DNA from 3 places in the Paraburkholderia megapolitana genome. Region 2 is predicted to be linked to each of the others. Evidence: predicted binding sites of a transcription regulator. Region 2 holds the regulator's gene; each other region holds the start of a gene.
The links. The regulator LexA, encoded in region 2, represses DNA repair genes until DNA is damaged. The targets are predictions, from matches to a motif close to ACTGTATNNNNATACAGT.
Positions count from the first base shown of each region.

Region 1: a site for LexA is predicted at 3,653-3,670, ahead of recA (recombinase RecA). Genes of this name have one in related genera too.
Region 3: a site for LexA is predicted at 2,593-2,610, ahead of imuA (translesion DNA synthesis-associated protein ImuA). Genes of this name have one in related genera too.

Region 1 is NZ_CP041745.1:3,751,686-3,758,729, forward strand. It holds gene sucC (ADP-forming succinate--CoA ligase subunit beta) at 1-740, opposite strand, end outside; gene FNZ07_RS30065 (DUF2889 domain-containing protein) at 737-1,522, opposite strand; gene recX (recombination regulator RecX) at 1,671-2,486, opposite strand; gene recA (recombinase RecA) at 2,494-3,573, opposite strand; gene FNZ07_RS30080 (response regulator transcription factor) at 3,830-4,606, shown strand; gene FNZ07_RS30085 (sensor histidine kinase N-terminal domain-containing protein) at 4,621-6,168, shown strand; gene FNZ07_RS30090 (MFS transporter) at 6,396-7,044, shown strand, end outside.
Region 2 is NZ_CP041745.1:1,911,834-1,918,877, forward strand. It holds gene FNZ07_RS21975 (ABC transporter permease) at 1-662, opposite strand, end outside; gene nodI (nodulation factor ABC transporter ATP-binding protein NodI) at 756-1,670, opposite strand; gene FNZ07_RS21985 (universal stress protein) at 1,948-2,415, shown strand; gene FNZ07_RS21990 (DUF2939 domain-containing protein) at 2,456-3,100, opposite strand; gene FNZ07_RS21995 (hypothetical protein) at 3,118-3,456, opposite strand; gene lexA (transcriptional repressor LexA) at 3,478-4,128, opposite strand; gene FNZ07_RS22005 (sulfate ABC transporter substrate-binding protein) at 4,428-5,468, shown strand; gene cysT (sulfate ABC transporter permease subunit CysT) at 5,661-6,557, shown strand; gene cysW (sulfate ABC transporter permease subunit CysW) at 6,554-7,044, shown strand, end outside.
Region 3 is NZ_CP041743.1:2,969,033-2,976,076, forward strand. It holds gene FNZ07_RS12535 (glutathione S-transferase family protein) at 1-207, shown strand, start outside; gene FNZ07_RS12540 (carotenoid oxygenase family protein) at 408-1,757, shown strand; gene FNZ07_RS12545 (hypothetical protein) at 1,795-2,178, opposite strand; gene FNZ07_RS12550 (hypothetical protein) at 2,189-2,497, opposite strand; gene imuA (translesion DNA synthesis-associated protein ImuA) at 2,629-3,378, shown strand; gene FNZ07_RS12560 (Y-family DNA polymerase) at 3,308-4,783, shown strand; gene FNZ07_RS12565 (error-prone DNA polymerase) at 4,790-7,044, shown strand, end outside.

The DNA of each region.
Region 1 (7,044 bases), 1.8 Mb from region 2:
TTCGACGCTTCGACTTCAGCCGGATCTTCTTCGTCCAGATCGCGGTACGCAACGATTTCCGGGTGACGGAACAGTGCGTTCGAATCGAAGTTGAACTTCGCGTCGAGTGCGATCACCTTGCCGTCGCCGGTCAGGATGAGCGGGTTGATTTCGGCGAGCGATGCGTCGGTGTCCCAGAACGCCTTGTACAGGCCTTGCAGGATCGCGCGAGCTTGCGGCAGCGATGCGGCGGGCACGCCGATCTTCGTGGCGAGTTCGTCGGCTTCGGCGTCTTTCAGACCGGTTGCCGGATCGACAGCGATCTTGTGGATCAGCTCGGGCGTCTTTTCTGCGACTTCTTCGACGTCCATGCCGCCTTCGCTCGATGCCATCACGACGATCTTCTGCGAGACGCGATCGATCACGAGGCCGACATACAGTTCCTTCTTGATGTCAGCGCCTTCTTCGATCAGCAGGCGGTTCACCTTCTGGCCTTCCGGGCCAGTCTGGTGCGTGACGAGCTGCATGCCCAGGATCTGGTTCGAGTACTCGCGAACCTGTTCCAGCGACTTCGCCACCTTCACGCCGCCACCCTTGCCACGGCCACCCGCGTGGATCTGAGCCTTCACGACCCATACCGGGCCGCCCAGCTCTTCAGCGGCCTTGACCGCATCATCCACCGAGAACACCGGCGTGCCGCGCGGTACCGCGACACCGAATTTCCGCAGGATTTCCTTACCCTGGTACTCGTGAATCTTCATGCGTGATTCCCTTCAGTCTGAGAGTTGGATTGAACTTGATTGCTGTTTTTATCGCTGGTGTCAGTCGTATCGTTTGCACTTGCTGCATTGGCTGCCGCGTTTGCGCACGGCTCGCCGGCTGTTTCGGCCCGAGCGGAGCGTGGCGCGTGGCCGTGCCAGCGCGGATAAAACTGTCGAACCGCCTCGCCATCGAATCGCAGCGCATGGCAGCGACCGAGCTGGAAAGGCGGTTTGTCGATTGAACGGGTGGTTTGTGTGGTGCTGCTTGCGTTGTCTGTACCGTTGCTTGCGTGGCCTTCGTTGCCTTCGTTACCTTGCTCGTGCTTGCCGTCGGGGCCGCCGTTTTTCGTGTTCCAGACGTCGCCCGCGAATGCCTGAATGGCCGCGGTAGGCAGGACTGCGCAGAGCTCGGTGAGATGCGTGCAGCCCGCGGTACCGGCCAGCAGGCGGGTAGCGTCGCGACGAAAGTTGTTGAGCAGATTGAGCCCGATGAGGGCGCGATAGGCGGAATTGGCGGTTTCGCACTGACCGGGATAGGGCACCCAGTCGGACGACGTTTCGGCGTCGACGACGGTGAGCTTGCGATCGATCGTGATGCGAAGCCAGAGTTCATGGATCGGCAGGCCATTGGGCCGGACACCCGACGCAAGCGCCACATCGCGTGGCTTCTGGTCGGTCAGGCACGCCTCGATGTCCCACAAGCCATCGGCACGCTCATAGGCTTCCGCATGGATTGCGCGACGGTGGCGCAACTGACGGGAGACGGGCGGGGAAAGCGGCATGCGGGACGGAAGGCCGGATTGGAAAACCGCCTGATTTTAGCATATCGAGTATTTGAGACATCTTGGAGTCAGCCGTGGGAGGCTGGCGGGCTGGACTTTCGCGCGATGTCTGCGGCGATGCAACATCGTAGAAGGCAACGCGAAGCAGCTAGTCGCCACTCCACTCGTCGTCGATGCCCTTCAGAATCTTTCCGATGATGGACTGTGAGAATCCGCGCGCCATCAGAAAACGCGCTTGCCTTGCGCGCTCGGCGACTGTGGTGGGAAGTGCACCATACTTTTTGCGCCAGACAGCCTGCGCCCGCGCCATTTCGGTTTCGCGCAACTGCGCGCCGGTTTCTTCGATCAGCGTCTGGCTCACCGCGTGGCGCTTCAACTCACTTACGATCCGGCTCGCTCCAACACGCGACGCCCTCCGATTGATCAGGCTTTCCGCAAAGCGCGAGTCGGAGAGCCAGCCATCGCGCTCGAGTTCGTCGAGCAATGCTTCGAGTGGATCGGCTTCGTCGGCGAACGGCATCAGCTTGCGCGAGAGTTCAGCGCGGCTGTATTCGCGGCGGGACAGGTAGCCGAGCGCTCGACCTTTCAGTGAACGGCCTGGGCGTGTGGTGCGCGCGGCCGTGTCTGTATCGGTGGACTTTGTGGCGGAACCTGACTCGTCACGAGTGCGACGCGAGCGGCTATAGACCGTTTCTGACGAGGAAGTATCGGCGCCTGAGGCGCTCGCCCCATCTGGGCGATGCGAATCTCGAGCGGGCCGGGACCAGCCGGAAGATCGGCGGGTGCTCCTATCGGAGTTGCGATCGGAGTTCAGACCAGCAGCGCGGTCGTGATCGTCGAAAGACTCGAATGGATCAGCCGATGAATCAGACGCAGCCGCGGGACCGGATGATCCACGCGACTCGTCATCACGCGGGCCGCCGGCGCGCCTTGTATCGGACACCGGCCGGCCCTTGCGTATCACGCGATGATTACTCCTCTTCGTCGGCGACTTCAGCAGCGGCGCCAACAGGTGCAGCGGACGCCATCGCGTTCACACCCAGCGATTCGCGAATACGGTTTTCGATTTCACGCGCGATGTCCGGATTTTCACGCAGGAATTCGCGAGCGTTGTCTTTGCCCTGGCCGATACGATCACCGTTATAGCTGTACCAGGCACCCGCCTTGTCGACGATCTTGGCCTGCACGCCCAGGTCGATGACTTCGCCCTGACGCGAAATACCCTCGCCATACAGAATGTCGAAAATCGCTTCGCGGAACGGCGGCGCCACCTTGTTCTTGACCACCTTCACGCGCGTCTCGTTGCCGATCACTTCATCGTTCTTCTTGATCGAACCGATACGGCGGATATCCAGACGTACCGACGCATAGAACTTCAGCGCGTTACCGCCCGTCGTGGTTTCCGGATTGCCGAACATCACACCGATCTTCATCCGGATCTGGTTGATGAAGATGACGAGGCAGTTCGTCCGCTTGATCGTGCCGGTCAGCTTGCGCAGTGCCTGCGACATCAACCGTGCCTGCAAGCCCGGCAGCGAATCGCCCATCTCGCCTTCGATTTCGGCCTTCGGCACCAGTGCCGCCACCGAGTCGATCACGATCATGTCGATCGAGCCCGAGCGCACCAGCGCGTCGGCGATTTCGAGCGCCTGTTCGCCGGTATCCGGCTGCGACACCAGCAGGTCGGACACGTTGACGCCAAGCTTGCCCGCGTACTGGATGTCGAGCGCGTGTTCCGCGTCGATAAACGCCGCCGTGCCGCCGATCTTCTGCATTTCGGCAATGACCTGCAGCGTCAACGTGGTTTTACCCGACGATTCCGGCCCGTAGATTTCGACCACCCGGCCGCGCGGCAAACCGCCGACGCCCAGTGCGATGTCGAGCCCCAGCGAACCCGTGGAGACCACCTGGATGTCCTCGACCGCTTCCCCAGCGCCGAGCCGCATGACCGACCCCTTGCCGAACTGCTTTTCGATCTGCGCGAGCGCGGCGGCAAGCGCCTTGCTCTTCTCAGCAGTCAGTCCAGCCGGGCCTTTCTTGCTTTCTTCCATGAATCGTCCTTTGCTATGATGATCGGCGTCTGAGGTGGTGGAGCAACCTGTTTCACCAGGTTGCACACCGAACGCAGATACTGTATAAAAAAACAGTAGTTTTGGCAAGCCCGGAATTGAAGTTGCGCGCACGCCACGTCACGCTATGTCACGGCGCACGCGTCCAACCGGACCGCCAACACTACCCACAAGATTTCCGGAGACCGCTGCGCGCCAGGTGCATCCCCGGCGCCGGCAATGCCAGGCTGGACGCACCATGCGAATTCTGATTGCCGAAGACAACAGCATACTCGCGGACGGTGTCGTTCGATCACTCCGCCAATCGGCCTATGCCGTCGACCACGTGAAGAACGGCGTAGAAGCCGATACCGCCCTGTCGATGCAAACTTTCGACCTGCTTATCCTGGATTTAGGATTACCGCGCATGTCCGGGCTTGAAGTGCTGCGCCGCCTGCGCGCGCGCAACTCGAACCTGCCGGTGCTAATCCTGACCGCCGCCGACAGCGTCGACGAACGGGTGAAGGGCCTCGACCTCGGCGCCGACGACTACATGGCCAAACCGTTTGCACTCAACGAGCTCGAAGCACGCGTGCGCGCGCTGACGCGGCGCGGCGCGGGGGGCGGTCCGACTGTGGTGCGACATGGCGCGCTGTCATTCGATCAGGTGGGCCGGATTGCCTGCATCAACGAGCAGGTGGTCGAGTTGTCGGCACGCGAACTCGGCCTGCTCGAAGTGCTGCTGCAGCGGGTCGGCCGGCTCGTCTCGAAGGAACAACTGGTCGATCATCTGTGCGAATGGGGCGAGGAAGTCAGCAACAACGCCATCGAGGTCTACGTTCACCGGCTGCGCAAAAAACTGGAGCCGGGCGGCGTGCGCATCGCCACGGTGCGCGGCCTCGGCTACTGCCTCGAGAAAGCCGCGCCGGTTGCCGCCGCCGCAGGCGAACCTCAGGCGTTTGCCAACACCCCAAACACCGCCGAGCCCGCACCACCGGCATCGCCCGGGATGCCGGCCAACCAGCACTATAGATAGACGGCAACGTATTCATGCCCGCCCGCGCAGACCGCGCCACTGCGCCCATCGCCCCTTCGGCGGATCTCGACGAAGCGCGCGACGCCAGCTACGCCAACCCGTTCGCCCCACCCGACGAAACCGAAGCCGCCGCGGCGGCGCGCCCGCGCTCGCTGTTCGGCGAGATTCTCGACTGGATGCTGGCGCCGCTTCTGCTGCTGTGGCCGATGAGCATCGCGGTCACGTATCTGGTCGCCAAATCGATTGCCAACGGTCCGTTCGATCGCGCGCTCGAAACCGATGCTTACGTGCTGGCGCGCCAGATCCATCCGGTGAACGGCGTCGCCGAGCTGTCGCTGCCCGATTCGACGCGCGAATTCCTGCGCGCGGACAACATCGATAACGTGTTCTTCCAGGTGCTCGGTACGCGCGGCGAACTGGTCGCCGGCGACCGCGACATGCCGTTGCCGCACGAAGAAGACCGGCCGCAGCCCGGCCTCGTCGAATTCCGCGACGAAGTGCTGCGCGGCAGCGACATCCGCGTCGCCTACACGACCGTCGAGTTTCCGCAGACGCCCGGCGCCCAGCCCGTGCTCGTCCAGGTCGCCGAGACGCTCGACAAGCGCAGCCAGCTCGCGAACGACATCATCAAAGGCGTGATCCTGCCGCAGTTCGTGATCCTGCCGCTGGCCATCGTGCTCGTGTGGTTCGGGTTGTCGCGCGGACTGGCGCCGTTGCATGCGCTGCAGTCGCATATCCGCTCCCGCCGCCCCGACGATCTCTCGCCACTCGAAGCGCGGCGCGCGCCGCCGGAGATCGAGCCGCTCGTCACGTCGTTCAACGATCTGTTGACGCGCCTCGAACAGAACATGGAGCTGCAGAAGCGCTTCATCGCGGACGCCGCGCATCAGATGAAGACACCGCTCGCCGGACTGCGGACCCAGGCCGAACTGGCGCTGCGCCAGAACGCGCCCGCCGAAGTCCATCGCTCGCTCGAACAGATTGCGACGAGTTCCGAGCATGCGGCGCGGCTCGTCACGCAACTGCTCGCGCTGGCCCGCGCGGAAAACCGTATGTCAGGGCAGATCTTCACGCCGGTCGAAATCACCGAAGTGGCCCGCCACGCCGTGCGCGACTGGGTGCAGCCGGCGCTCGCGAAGCAAATGGACCTCGGCTACGAAGGCCCCGACGAACCGGTCTCCGTAGACGGCAATCCGGTCATGCTGCGCGAGATGTTGTCGAACCTGATCGACAACGCCATTCGCTATACGCCGGCCAGCGGACGCATCACCGTGCGGGTGCGCGCCGAACCGGCGGCGCAGCGGGTGCATCTGGAAGTCGAGGACACCGGCATCGGCATTCCGGCCGCCGAGCGTGAGCGCGTGGTCGAGCGGTTCTACCGGATTCTCGGCCGTGAGGGAGACGGCAGCGGGCTCGGTCTTGCGATCGTGCGGGAAATCGCCGCGATGCACGGCGGCACGCTGGCCATCGAGGATCATGTCTACCAGCACGCGCCCCAGCTTGCGGGCACGCTCGTGCGTGTCAGTCTGACTATGCTGAAACCGGCACCGGACTTACCCTAGGGCGTCCGCCGGGAAGTAACTACCCCACTGGCAGAAACACCACGATAAGAGCAGATTCGCCGAACAAGCCACATCTATCGCTGGAAATAGAACCATTTTGACGACCGGGCAACCGTCCCGATTTTTGAGACGTCACGTCAGTAGGCAGTAAGTTTCCGCTCCAATAATCGGTGCACGTGCGGCCTGACCGGGGTGAACGCGCACGCATATCAACATGGAGACAGTACATGGCTAGCGTCAGCGGACAAATTTCGCATGCGCCAATGACACGCGAGGAGAAGAAGGTCATCTTCGCATCGTCGCTAGGCACCGTTTTCGAGTGGTACGACTTCTATCTGGCCGGGTCGCTGGCTGCCTTTATCAGCAAGAGCTTCTTTTCCGGCGTCAATCCGACCGCCGCCTTCATCTTCACGCTGCTCGGCTTTGCCGCGGGCTTCGCGGTACGACCGTTCGGCGCGATCGTGTTCGGCCGGCTCGGCGACATGGTGGGGCGCAAGTACACCTTCCTCGTGACGATCGTGATCATGGGCCTGTCGACCTTCGTCGTCGGCTTCCTGCCTGGTTACGCGACGATCGGCATTGCATCGCCGGTGATCTTCATCGCGATGCGGCTGCTGCAAGGTCTCGCACTCGGCGGCGAATACGGCGGCGCGGCGACCTACGTCGCCGAACATGCACCGGCGAACCGGCGCGGCTTCTATACGTCGTGGATCCAGACGACCGCTACGCTCGGGCTGTTCCTGTCGCTGCTGGTGATCGTCGGTATCCGGACTTCGATCGGTGAAGATGCGTTCGGCGCATGGGGCTGGCGCGTGCCGTTCCTCGCCTCGATCATCCTGCTGGGCGTGTCGGTGTGGATCCGGATGCAGCTGAACG
Region 2 (7,044 bases):
AGTCGCGCAGCAGCCGGCAATTGTTCGACCGGAAAGAACACGCCGGAGAGCAGCAGCATCGGCGTGAGCACGAGCGTCTGATAGAACATGAAAAAATCGTACGACGGCGCGAGCGCCGTCACGATCATCGCGACGCTTGCGAACGCCATGCCTGCCAGCACGATGACCGGCAACGCGACGAGCATCGACGGAAAGCTCGCATAGCCGAGCGCGCCGGCCACCAGCATGATCGCGACACCCGACAGCACGGACTTGCTGCCCGCCCAGATCACTTCCCCGAGCACGATATCGCCGAGCGTGAGCGGCGTATGCATGATCGCCTCCCAGGTGCGCTGCACGTGCATGCGCGAGAAGCCCGAGTACATCGATTCGAAGCTCGCCGACATCATCACGCTCGAGGCCACCGTACCCGCCGCGAGAAACGCGATGTACGACACGCCGTCGACGTGCCCGACCATCATCCCTAGGCCGAAGCCGAGGCCAAACAGATAGATCATTGGATCGGCGAGGTTGCCGAACATCGACGCGAGCGCGAGCTTGCGCCAGACCAGATAGTTGCGGCGCCATACGGCAACCCAGTTCACGGTGTTGGCGGGTAGTGCGGCGAAACGTTCGCTGGTGGGCATCGTTTTGCTCGCAGTGTCCAGGCTTCGTGCATCCATGGTGCGGTGTTGTTCCGGTGTCGGTTGCGTTTGTCGTGCGGGCGGGGCGCGTGCATCCGCTTGTTGTTGTGCTTGCGGTTGTTAGGGGTGCGCTCAATCCTGCATCTCGCGGCCGGTCAGCCGCAGGAATACGTCTTCGAGATTCGCGGGCCGATGCAGATAGCGCAGGTCGGTACGTTGCTTGAGCTTCGCGTGCACCGGTTGCGGATCGTCGACATAGCAGAACAGCGTCTCGCCACTGATCTCGGTCCGCACTGCGAGCGGTGCAAGTTCGTCGCGCAGCGCGAGCGGCTCGGGACCGTAGACCTCGATCACGTCGCAACCGATCTCCGATGCGATCAACTCGGCCGGCGCACCTTCGGCGATCTTGCGTCCTTCTTCGATCACGCAGAGCCGGTTGCAGAGCCGCTCGGCTTCTTCCATGAAATGGGTGGTCAGCAGGATCGTCTTGCCGCGTGCAAGCAGCGAGCGCAGCCGTTCCCAGATCAGATGACGCGCCTGCGGGTCGAGACCCGTGGTCGGTTCGTCCATGATCAGCACATCGGGGTCGTTGACGAGCGCTCGCGCCAGTGTCAGACGCCGGCGCATGCCACCGGATAGCTCGCTGACGCGCGCGTGGGCCTTGCTTTCGAGCCGCGCGAATTCGAGCAGCGACGGCACCAGGGCGCGCGTCTCTGCAGCGCTCAGGCCGAAGTAGCGGCCGAACACCAGCAGGTTTTCGCTGACGGTGAAGTCGGGGTCGAGGTTATCGAACTGCGGCACAACGCCGACACGCATACGCGCAAAGCGTGCGCGTTCGGGGATCGCTTCGCCGCACAGGCGGATCGTGCCCGCATCGGGCGACGCGATACCGAGCAGCATGCGTAGCGTGGTCGTTTTGCCGGCACCGTTCGGCCCAAGCAGACCGAAGCATTCGCCAGCCTGCACATGAAACGACAGGCCATCGACGACGATCTTGTCGCCGTAGCGTTTTTCAACCTGCTGAAACTCGATTGCGGCATCTGACATGGACGACGAGGGCTCCGGGAACAAAAAACTGCAGCGGAAACGAAACGGCGAACGCGCTGTCTGCGCGCGATGCAGGCGATGCGTAAGCCACGGGTGCCTATTCTAGGGTATCGATGCATTCGTCGTAGCTGCTTTGGTGCTGTTTCGCATCGTTTTGCACCGCCGCATGCCCCATTGCAGGGCCTCGAATACCTGGCGTTTTCCATCCCTTGCAACCTGAATTGCGGTGCACCATGATTGAATCGAATGCCGCGATGGGCGCGGAAGGGAGATGACGATGGCGAGCTACCGAAAGATTCTGTTGTGCTACGACGGCTCGCGTGAAGGCCGCAAGGCGTTGCGTTGCGGCGCGGACCTGGCACTGGACCTGAAAGCTGAAACGCATTTGCTGTCGGTAGTGGATATGCGCTCGAGCATCGCGCAAAGCGCAGGGTTGCTAACCGATGTTGCGTGCGGCAGCTTTGAGAAAACCGCGCGTGACATTCTTCAGGAAGGCGTCGACTGGCTGACCGAGCGCGGTGTGAACGCGCAAGGGCACTTTGCGTTCGGCCATCCTATCGACGAGATCGCGAATCTCGCGAACCAGTTGCAGGTCGATCTGCTCGTAGTGGGACATCGATGCCGTACCGGCCTGTCGCGTTGGTGGATGGGTGCGGGTAACACGCCGCTGCTAGACCGCGTGTCGTGCAGCATCCTGGTGGCGTGTTCATCGGTGCAGGAGCAGCAACAACAAGAGGCTGCCTGAATCTCAGAGGCAATGCACGCAGACGGCACTAGCGTTCGAACTAGCGTCCGTTCAGATCGACGGCGGATAGCTTCCACGAAAACAGACCGTCGCGATGCAGAATGGCTGAGTAACGTGTATCGCCTACGCCGTGCCGATACGTGATGACGAATTCATTCAGCCCGCGATAGCCGGCAGTGGTTTGCGGCGGCTGCGGGGGCTGTGTCGAAGGCGGTGTTGTACCGCCGGGCGCCGGTGCAACGTCGGTTGCCGGGCTCGATGCAGTTTGAGACGGCGCAGGAGGCCGCTCGCCGGGTTCGCCGCGCGGCGGTATACCGTTCAGCAACGCGGCAACGCCATCCGGTGTTGCATACGCATCGACTAGCGGACCAATCAATGCCACACCGATCATCGCGCCCAATGCGGCCAGCGGATTGCCATTGCTCTTCGCATCGAGCCGTTGCGCGAGCAGGGCAGTGACCTGCTGTTTCAGGCTTTCGCGCAACGCGGGGAAATCGACGTATTGATCGACGGTTGCCGCATCGCGCGCGTCGGCGGCGCGCTTCAACCGGTCGAGCGTCATATAAGGCGACGCGTAGCTGAACCCCAGGATCGCGACGATCGCAATCACGATCACGACGATAACCAGTGGTTTGCGGATGCTGCCTTGCTGCGATCCGCGTCTACCGTTGACTGTCCCTGCCATTGCCTGCCGTTCTCCGTTTATTCGAACAGCGCACCCTGAATGCCGGCACGTTCTTCGGCGATCGCACGATCGATCATCCGGCATACGGCATCCATCGTACCGACCATGATGAGTCGCTTCGACCCATGGTACACGCGCACCGGAGCACGACGCGCCGGTTCGACGTTGAGACCCGCATTCAGCGACACGCGAGCGAATGCCGGCAACGACGACGGCAGGATGGACGAGCTAGTGGGAGCTTCATCGAACAGCGATGGCGCACCGTCTGCTTCGAGCGGGGCACACGGGACGACACCGCGCAAATGACGCAGACGTCCGAACTGGCGGAAAGGCAGCAGGCGGGCAAGGCGTTCCATGAATCTCTCCAGACGACAGGTTCAGAATTCGGTAGGCCGGATCAGCCCTACCGCGATGCCTTCGAGCGCGAAGTCGTCGCTCCCGGCTTCGACAAAGATGTTTTCGTAGTCGGGGTTCTCGGCGATCAGCTCAATGCCGTTCGGTCGCCGCTTCAGACGCTTTACCGTCACATCGTCGCCAAGCCGCGCGATGATGATCTGGCCGTCTTTCGCCTCGCTTTTTTTCTGCACCGCGAGCAGATCGCCGTCGAAGATACCGGCGTCGCGCATTGACAGCCCGCGCACCTTGAGCAGGTAGTCCGGCTTGCTCGAAAAGAGCGCCGGGTCGCAGGCGTAGTGCTGCGAGATATGTTCCTGCGCGAGGATCGGGCTACCGGCCGCGACGCGGCCGACCAGCGGCAGCGACAGTTGCATCAGGCTCGCATGCGGCAGCGTGAACTGATGCGGTGCGTCGTCGAGGTTGCGTACCAGACGGATACCGCGCGACGCGCCCGCCGCCAGTTCGATCACGCCTTTGCGTGCAAGCGCCCGCAGGTGCTCTTCTGCGGAATTGGCCGAGCTGAAGCCCAGCTCAGCGGCGATCTCCGCCCGCGTGGGTGGGAAGCCGGTGCGCTCGATAGCGCGCTGGATCAGTTCGAAAACCTGTTGCTGTCGTGCGGTGAGTTTGGTCATAGCGTCACTGTATGGATAGACAGGTGACTGTATTTTTATACAGTATTCGGCACATATCAAGCGTTACTTTAAGTTCGTCCTCTAGAGGGGCCGCTGCAGCACCGCAATTGGCTGTCAAAACACCCATTTACGTGCCGCAACGCCGCACCCAGCCGTCATTACCACTTTTGAGTATTAAAGAATGAGGAAACATTATTTTTAATGATGTAAGCCGTTCGATAGACTGGCCTCGACCTGATCGTCATCAGGCGCACAACAACATACATAGCCAGCACAACCACACCGCACGGAGAAACTGGATGGTCTATCGCATTACGGGGTTTGCAGACAGGATGAAACATCTCGTTGCCGCACTGGCGCTGGGCGCCGCGGCAGCAGTCGGCATCGTGTCGCACGCACAGGCAGCAGATATAACGCTGCTGAACGTGTCGTACGACCCGACACGCGAGCTGTATCAGGACATCAATCAGACATTCGGCAAGCAGTGGAAGGCGCAGACCGGCGAAACGATTACCTTCAAGCAGTCGCACGGCGGTTCGGGCGCACAGGCGCGCTCGGTGCTGGACGGCTTGCAGGCGGACGTCGTGACGCTCGCGCTGGCCTACGACATCGACGCGCTCGCGAACAAGGGCCTGCTCGACAAGAACTGGCAGAAGCGTCTGCCCGACAACGCGTCGCCCTACACGTCGACGATCGTGTTTCTCGTGCGCAAGGGCAACCCGAAGCAGATCAAGGACTGGAACGACCTGACGAAGCCGGGCGTATCGATCGTCACGCCGAACCCGAAGACCTCGGGCGGCGCGCGCTGGAACTATCTCGCTGCGTGGGCCTATGCGCTGCATCAGCCGGGCGGTAACGAGCAGACCGCGAAGGAATTCGTCTCGAAGCTCTATAAGAATGCGGGCGTGCTCGACTCGGGCGCGCGCGGTGCGACGACGAGCTTCGTGCAACGCGGGATCGGCGATGTGCTGATCGCATGGGAAAACGAAGCGTTCCTGTCGCTGAAGGAATTCGGTCCGGACAAGTTCGAGATCGTCGTGCCGTCGGTGAGCATTCTGGCTGAGCCGCCGGTTGCCGTGGTCGACAAGGTCGTTGAGAAGCATGGCACGCGCAAGCTCGCCGAGGCTTACCTGAACTTCCTGTATAGCCCGGAAGGCCAGGAGATCGCTGCAAAGAACTTCTACCGTCCGCGTTCGAACAAGGTGCCGGCCGCGCTGACCGACAAGTTTCCGAAGCTGAAGCTGTACACGGTCGACGATACGTTCGGCGGCTGGACGAACGCGCAGAAGACGCATTTTGCCGACGGTGGCGTGTTCGATTCGATCTACGCGCCGCAGTGAAGTGCAAGCCGTCAGATCGTAGAGCATAAAGACAGGCAGACCGCGGAGAACCGGCAGCAGCCGATGTAACGACGCGGTGACATCAGGCAAGCGCGCCCCCGGGCGCGCTTTTCGGCCAGATGGAACCGCGTCGATGCATCGCTCGCCGGACCCGACAGGTCTGCAGCGGATAACCCTGACAGAGCATTGAGCATGACGACGTTCACCTTCCGCAAACCGAGTGCGTTGCCCGGTTTTGGCGTGACGCTCGGCATCACGGTGGCGTATCTGAGCCTCGTGGTGCTGATTCCGCTCGCAGCAACTTTCCTGAAAACCGCGACGCTCGACTGGGCGCAGTTCGTGCGCGCCGTCAGTTCGCCGCGCGTGCTGGCCTCGTACCGCTTGACCTTTTTTTCGGCATTCGGCGGTGCGCTGATCAATGCGGTGTTCGGCTTTCTCGTCGCGTGGGTGCTGGTGCGCTATACGTTTCCGTTCAAACGGATCGTCGACGCTATCGTCGATTTGCCGTTTGCGTTGCCGACCTCGGTGGCGGGTATTTCGCTCGCGGCCGTGTATGCGGGAAATGGCTGGATCGGCCAGTTTCTCGAACCGCTCGGTATCAAGATCGCGTTTACGCCGGCTGGCGTACTCGTCGCGTTGACGTTCATCGGTTTGCCGTTCGTCGTGCGCACGGTGCAGCCGGTGCTCGAAGAGTTCGAGCGCGAACAGGAGGAAGCGGCGGCCTGCCTCGGTGCTTCGCGCTGGTTGACGTTTCGGCGCGTCGTTCTGCCCGCCGTGTTTCCCGCATTGTTGACCGGCTTCGCGCTCGCGTTCGCGCGCGCGCTCGGCGAATACGGCTCGGTGATTTTCATCGCCGGTAACGTACCGATGAAGTCCGAGATTACGTCGCTCCTGATCATCACGAAGCTCGAGCAGTACGACTATGCGGGTGCGACTGCGCTCGCGGTTGTGATGCTCGTCGTGTCATTTCTGATGCTGCTACTGATCAACACGCTGCAATGGTTCTTGCAGCGGCGCACGGGGCGCGGCACCGCTGCACCGCGCGCGCCGCTGGCAACGGCCGCAACGGTCACAGGAGGCACGCCATGAGCCGCGCTTCCGCTTCATCGAAGGTCCGCCCAGGCGCACCGCGCCGTCCCGATCCGGTCACCGAATCACGCGTCGTGCGCTGGCTCCTGACCGGCATCGCGCTGCTGTTTCTCGTGCTGTTTCTCGTCGTGCCGCTTGCTGCTGTGTTTGTCCAGGCGCTGAGCAAGGGCATCGGTTTCTATTTCGAGTCGCTGACCGATCCCGATGCCGTGTCCGCGATCAAGCTCACGCTGCTGACGGCCGTGATCGCCGTGCCGCTGAATCTCGTGTTCGGGCTCGCGGCATCGTGGGCGATCGCGAAGTTCGAATTTCGCGGCAAGGCGCTATTGACCACGTTGATCGATCTGCCGTTCTCGGTTTCGCCCGTGATCTCCGGCCTCGTCTATGTATTGCTGTTCGGTGCACAGGGCTGGTTCGGCCCGTGGCTGCAGGCGCATGACGTACAGATCATCTTCGCGGTGCCCGGCATCGTGCTCGCGACGGTCTT
Region 3 (7,044 bases), on a different replicon from region 2:
CTTGGCAGTGCCGACTGGCTCGATGGTGCGTTCAGCGTGGGCGACCTGATGATGATCGCGGTGCTACTCCGGTTGAAACCATCGGGCCTGCTCGACGAATTTCCGAAGCTCTTCGCCTATGTCGCCCGCGGCGAAGCGCGCCCCGCGTACCAGCGCGCTTTCGCCGCTCAACTGGCGGTTTTCAACGCCCAGCTGCCGACCGGCTGATGTAGCGGCTCTGCACAATCTGCCGGATTCGTGGCGGTCGCCCATATTTATACCCGGATTTAATTGACAATGTTTTCACCCGGATATAAATTAGCTCATCGCCACCTGGCCCGAGGACAGGTGCGATCACGCAATCGCGCCCGCTTTTGGCGCTGGTGACGATGTGTGCCCTACGACGCCCGGATAGAAGGACTACCAACATGACCACACTCGACTTGAATTCCGGCGCCGGAGCGGCCGTGCCCGATGAAGTCGACCTTATCGATCTTCCCGTCACAGGAGCGATTCCGCAGGATCTCAACGGTGTGCTGCTACGCAACGGACCCAACCCTCTGCGTGGCCGCTTCAAGGGAAACGACGTGCTGGACTGGTGGCCCGAAGATGCCATGCTGCATGCCATCTCGTTGCACGACGGCCACGCAACGGGTTACAGGAATCGCTGGGCTCGTACAAAACGGTGGGCTGACGTATATAACCCCGATGCCTCACCGACCCTGCTCGATACGAATCCGAACGTGAATGTGCTCTTCCACGCGGGCGAAATACTGGCATTGTCTGAGGGCGGCCCTCCACTTGCCATGACAGCTGAACTCGAAACACTCGGCGCAACCCGTTGTCATCCTGGGCTGGCAAACGGCATGACGGCCCATCCGAAAATCGACCCGGAAACGGGTGAACTGATGAGCTTTCGCGCTGACTGGAAGAAGCCGTTTTTGCGCTATGCCGTGACGGACGCGAGCGGTATGCCGGGTGTCGACATCGAGATCGAGATGTCGTCGCCCTCGATGATGCACGACATGGCAATCACTGCTACCCGCAGTATCTTTCTTGATCTTAATGTCGGGTACGACTTCTCGATGCTGTCGAGAGGATATCGAATGCCATTGCGTTGGCGCGACGACCATCAGGCGAGGCTCGGGATCATGCCTCGCCATGGCGGCGAGCTGCGCTGGTTTGACATAGCGCCGTGCTTTATCCAGCACGTGCTGAATGCGTACGACGCCGACGAGGCGACCGTTGTGCTGGATGCGATTCGATATCCCCGATATTTTCGTCTCGCTGATGGAGGGTCAACATTCGAGACCGCTCCATTGGGCATTCCGTGGCGCTACGTCATCGACCTCGACAACGGAACCGTGGCGGAAAGACAAATCGCGGATATCCATATCGAACTGCCTCGCATCAACGAAGGACGAACCGGCCGTCCCTATCGATTTTTCTATGCCGCAGAACAACCGACCAATACCGAATTTCGCGGTGTCGTTCGCTATGATCTCGAGTCCGGTTCACTACAGCGATATAGCGTTCCCGAAGGTGACCAGAACAGCGAACCGGTCTTCGTGGCGCGCCCCGGCGCCTCTGTCGAAGACGATGGCTGGCTGCTCGTATGTGTCTATCGCCAGGCAACGGATACCAGTGATCTGGTCATTCTCGACGGCAAGAATATAGACAACGCTCCGATCGCAACGGTACATCTGCCCAGGCGAATTCCCGCTGGATTTCATGGGGCCTGGTTACCCAATGATTACCAGGTCGCTGCACCCAGTTGAACGAATTTCGCCGTCCCTCGGTAGTGACGAAGCACAGTCAGTTCACAGCATCGGCGTCGGTGCATGCGCGCCAGACCTGCGCCACGACCGGGTCTGCCGGATTCGTGGTGGTCGCATCGAGGAACAGGTTCGACGGCTGCAACTGTGCGGCGGACCATGTCTGCCCGACGACGAAGCGCTTCGCGATGCGGCGTGCCTTGCGGGCAAACGTCACCCGTTCGAGCCAGCCCGCATCGAGCGCGTGGCGCGCGAGCCAGATGCGCGCGGATTCGACCAGCTGCGCATCCGTTGATGGTGTGTCGTGAAGTACGACTGCCGCCAGTTCGCTCACGGCCAGATAGCACAGCAAGGCTGCTGTGGAATGGGCGCTGAGTTCATCGGCAGACGGTAGCTTGCCGGGTTCATTTGCATCCGGAGTCACGGGCACTCGCTCAGACCTGCAGGACACGGCCGTCCGGGCCGATCTTGCGGGGCAGCATGGGGATGGCAGGCACACCGCGCTTCTTCGGCGACTGCGCCAACGCCTGCGCGGATTCGCCGGGCAGCGTGGGCTCGGTCACCCGTTTGGCCAGACGCGGCACCGACACACCGGCATGCGACCGCGTACTGCGAGAAACACGCGGCACAGGCGGATGCGCACGCGCCTCCGGCGGATTCCAGATTTCGATGTAGGTCTCCGCATGAGCGACCGAAGCCGCGCCGAAGAGTAGCGTTGTCAGCGCGATAGTGCGGACATACATGATTCGCTCTCCATTACCTTGTGTCGTGCAATTCCTGCTGACCTGGATGAGTGCCGGAAAGTAGCCGTTTGCCGTTCCGGTTTTCGGTGTAGGATACTGTACATATATACAGTGATTTTTGCAATCAGCCGATGCCCTCTTCTCCGTCCGCGTTCGCGTCTCACCCGGAAGACCTGCATCCGTCGCTCTGGCGGGCGTCGCAGCTCGCGCGTCACCATGCGCGCACGCTCGACACCGGCTACGCCGCACTCTCCGCGGAACTACCCGGCGGCGGCTGGCCGGTCGGCGCGCTCATCGACCTGCTGGTTCAGCAGGCGGGCGTCGGCGAAATGCGGTTGCTGGCGCCGGCGCTCGGTGCGACCGGCGGCATCGGCGGTACTGGCGGTACCAGCAACAAACGCCCCATCGCGCTGGTCCAGCCGCCGCACGTTCCGAACGGCCCCGGGCTCGACTATATCGGCGTGCCGCTCAGCCGGCTGATGCTGGTCAAAGCGGCGAAAACCGTCGACGCGCTCTGGGCCGCCGAACAGATCCTGCGCGCCGGCAGTTGCGGCGCGTTGCTGTTCTGGGGGCAGCACGTGCAGACGTCGTCGCTGCGGCGGCTGCATCTCGCCGCGCAGTCGTCGGACACGCTCTTCGTGATGATCCGGCCGCTGGCGGCCGCGAAAGACGCTTCGCCCGCGTTGCTGCGGCTGGCCCTGCGCGCTTGCGGCGATGGCCTCAGCGTCGACATCGTCAAGCGACGAGGTCCGTTGCGCACCGAACCTCTGTCGCTTCCCCTTCAACCCACACCGGTACTGTTTTCCCGTCATGCGCGTACTGCTCGCCGTCCACTTGCCCCGGTTGCAGCTCGAGGTCTTCAGGCCGAAGTGGCTGCCTGAGCCGGCGCACGGCTGTGCGGTACTGGAGCAGGACCGCGTGCTGGTCGCCAGCCGCACGGCCCGCGCGGCCGGTATCCGTCCCGGCATGAAGCGCGGCGGCGTGCTCACGCTCGCGCCCGGCGTCGAGATGTTCGAGCGCGACGTGGCGCGCGAAATCGACGCGCAGCGCGCCGTCGCGATCACGCTGATGCAGTTCTCGCCGGAGGTCGCGCTGGCCGAAGAAGCCACGGTCATCGTCGATATCAGCGCCAGCCTGCGGCTCTTTGGCGGCGTGCTGAATCTGTGCCGCGCAGCGAAGGCGTTGCTGGCCACGCTCGGCTTCAGCGCGCGCGTGAGTCTCGCGCCAACCGGCCAGGGCGCGTGGCTGCTCGCGAAGCGCGGCAACCGGCGCCTGCTGAAGATGCGCTCGCTTGAACGGCACCTCGCCACCGTGCCGCTCTGGTCGGTGGTCGAAGTGCGACCGTTCGTCGACTGGTTTGCCGGCCTCGGCTGCGAAACGATTGCCGACGTACGGCGACTGCCGCGTGCGGGCTTGCAGCGCCGCTGCGGCGAACACCTGCTCGATTCGCTCGATCGCGCATTCGGCACCGCCCCCGAACTATTCGACTGGCTCGATTTGCCGCCCACTTTTTCCGCCCGCATTGAGTTACCCGATCGTCTCGAACATACCGAAGGCGCGCTCTTTGCCGCGCATCGGCTGGTCGTGCAGCTATGCGGCTGGCTGTGCGCGAAGCAACTGGCGGTAACCGGCGTGCAGTTGCTGCTGGAACACGAACGCGGCCGGCTCGCCATTGCCCCTACCGTCATCGAGATCGCGCTCGGCGAACCGGCATGGCGCGAAGACCATCTGCTCCGTCTGCTCCGCGAACGGCTTGCGCGCCTCACGCTCGAGGCACCGGTCATCGCGTTGCGGCTCGACGCTGCCCAAGTCCAGGCCGCCGAACCGCCTTCGGGCACGCTCTTCCAGGAACCGGGTGGTTCGGCGGAAGATCATGCGCGGCTCGTCGAGTTGCTGGCGGCGCGCCTCGGCAACGAGAACGTGCTGCGCCCCATGCCGGGTGCCGATCATCGGCCGGAAGTCGCTAACCGCTGGGTGCCGCTTGGCCAGTCCGGCCAAGCGGGTCAGCCCATGCCGTTACCCGTCGGACTGCCGCGCCCCACATGGCTGCTCGAAACGCCGGTGCAACTGCTGATGCGCAACAATCGGCCGTTCTACGGCTCGCCGCTGAAAATGGCCTCGACCGGCGAGCGCATCGAGGCCGGCTGGTTCGACGAGCAACTCGTCAAGCGCGACTACTTCGTCGCCCAGGCCGACGACCAGTCGTGCTACTGGATCTATCGCGAACTCATCAGCAGCCGCGACGAAAACGATCCGCACTGGTTCCTGCACGGACTCTTTGGGTGACGTGCGATGAATCCAGTTGCCCGTCCCCTGCCGGCCTATGCCGAGCTGTTCTGCCTGTCGAATTTCTCGTTCCTGCACGGCGCATCGCATGCCGATGAACTCGTGGCACGCGCCGTGCAACTCGGCTACGCAGGACTCGCCATCACCGATGAATGCTCGCTGGCTGGTGCCGTGCGCGCGCACATCGCCGCAGAAACCGCGAAGTTGCCGCTCGTCATCGGTTCGTATTTCCGGCTCGTCCATGCCGACGGTTCGCCGGCATTCGGGCTGATCCTGCTCGCGCAGAACCGCGAGGGCTACGGCAACCTGTCCGAGCTGATCACGCTCGCGCGCACCCGCGCACCGAAGGGTCAATACCGGCTGACGCCACAAGACCTGTCGCGCCCCGACCCGCAGTACGGTCACCTGCGCGGCATGCCCGATTGCCTCGCCATCCTCGTGCCGGAATTTCCCGCGCAGGAAGAGCGGCTGGATGCACAGATCGAATGGCTCGACGAGACGTTCCCGGGCCGCGCCTGGTGCGGGCTGATCCTGCATCAGCGCGCCATGGACGACATCCATCGCGGTGCGCTCGAATATGTTTCGCAACAGCATGGCGTGCCGGTCGTGGCACTCGGTCATGTCGTGATGCACGTGCGTTCGCGCAAGCCGTTGCAGGACACCATGACGGCGATCCGCGTGGGGCGCCCGGTGCACGAATGCGGCTACGATCTCGCGCCGAATGCCGAACAGCATCTGCGCGCGCGTCTGCGCCTCGCGCTGCTGTATCCCGAGGCCGCACTCGAACAGACGCTGGCGGTCATGGCGCGCTGTACGTTCTCGCTCCGCGAGGTGCGCTACGAATATCCGGACGAACTGATCCCCGACGGTTTCACGCCGACCTCATGGCTAAGGCAAGAAACCTATGTCGGCGCGCACGCACGTTTCCCGTCGGGCATTCCCTATGACGTGCAGGAGAAGCTCGAATACGAACTCGATCTGATCGCCAGTCTCGAGTACGAACCGTTCTTCATCACGGTCTACGACATCGTCCTGTATGCGCGCAGCCAGAACATCTTGTGCCAGGGACGCGGCTCCGCGGCGAACTCGCTGGTCTGCTTCTGCCTTGGCATCACCGAGGTCGATCCGAACCGCAGCAGCATGCTGTTCGAGCGTTTCATCAGCAAGGAGCGCGGCGAGCCGCCCGACATCGACGTCGACTTCGAGCACCAGCGGCGCGAAGAAGTCATCCAGTACATCTACAACAAATACGGCCGCGACCGCGCGGCCATCGCGGCGGCCGTGTCGACCTACCGTCCGCGGGGTGCGCTGCGCGAAACCGGCAAGGCGCTCGGCGTCGATCCGCAGATCGTCGATGCGGTTGCGAAGACGCATCACTGGTTCGATAGCGGCACCGAGTTGCTGAAGCGCTTCGAAGAGTCCGGGCTCGATCCAAGCGCGCCGATCATTCAGTCGTGGGCTTCGCTTGCTGCCCAACTGGTGGGGTTTCCGCGTCACCTGTCGCAGCATTCGGGCGGCTTCGTGATCAGCCGCGGCAAGCTCACGCGGCTCGTACCGGTCGAGAACGCCGCGATGGCCGAGCGCAGCGTGATCCAGTGGGACAAGGACGATCTCGAAGCACTGGGCTTGCTGAAAGTCGACGTGCTGGCGCTCGGCATGCTGTCGGTGATCCGGCGCGCGCTCGATTTCGTCTCCGAGCAGCGCGGCGAACGCGTCCAGATGCGCGACATCCCCGACGGCGACGACCCGACCTTCGACATGATCTGCAAGGCCGACACGATGGGTGTGTTCCAGATCGAATCGCGCGCACAGATGTCGATGCTGCCGCGACTGAAGCCGCGTACCTACTACGACCTCGTGATCGAAGTGGCGATCGTGCGGCCTGGGCCGATCCAGGGCGGTGCGGTGCATCCGTATCTGAAGCGGCGTCAGAAGCTCGTTCCAGTCGACTATCCGAGCGACAAGCTGGAGGCCGCGCTCGAACGCACGCTCGGCATACCGATCTTCCAGGAACAGGTGATGCAGGTCGCGATCATCGCAGCCGGCTTCACGCCAGGCGAAGCCGACGAACTGCGGCGCGCGATGGCCGCGTGGAAACGCAAGGGCAATTTGCAGAAGTATTACGACCGCATCGTCACCGGCATGCTCGCGCGCGGCTACGAACGTACGTTCGCCGATGCGATTTTCGAGCAGATCAAGGGCTTCGGCGAATACGGTTTTCCCGAGAGCCATGCAGCAAGTTTCGCGCTACTCGTCTACGC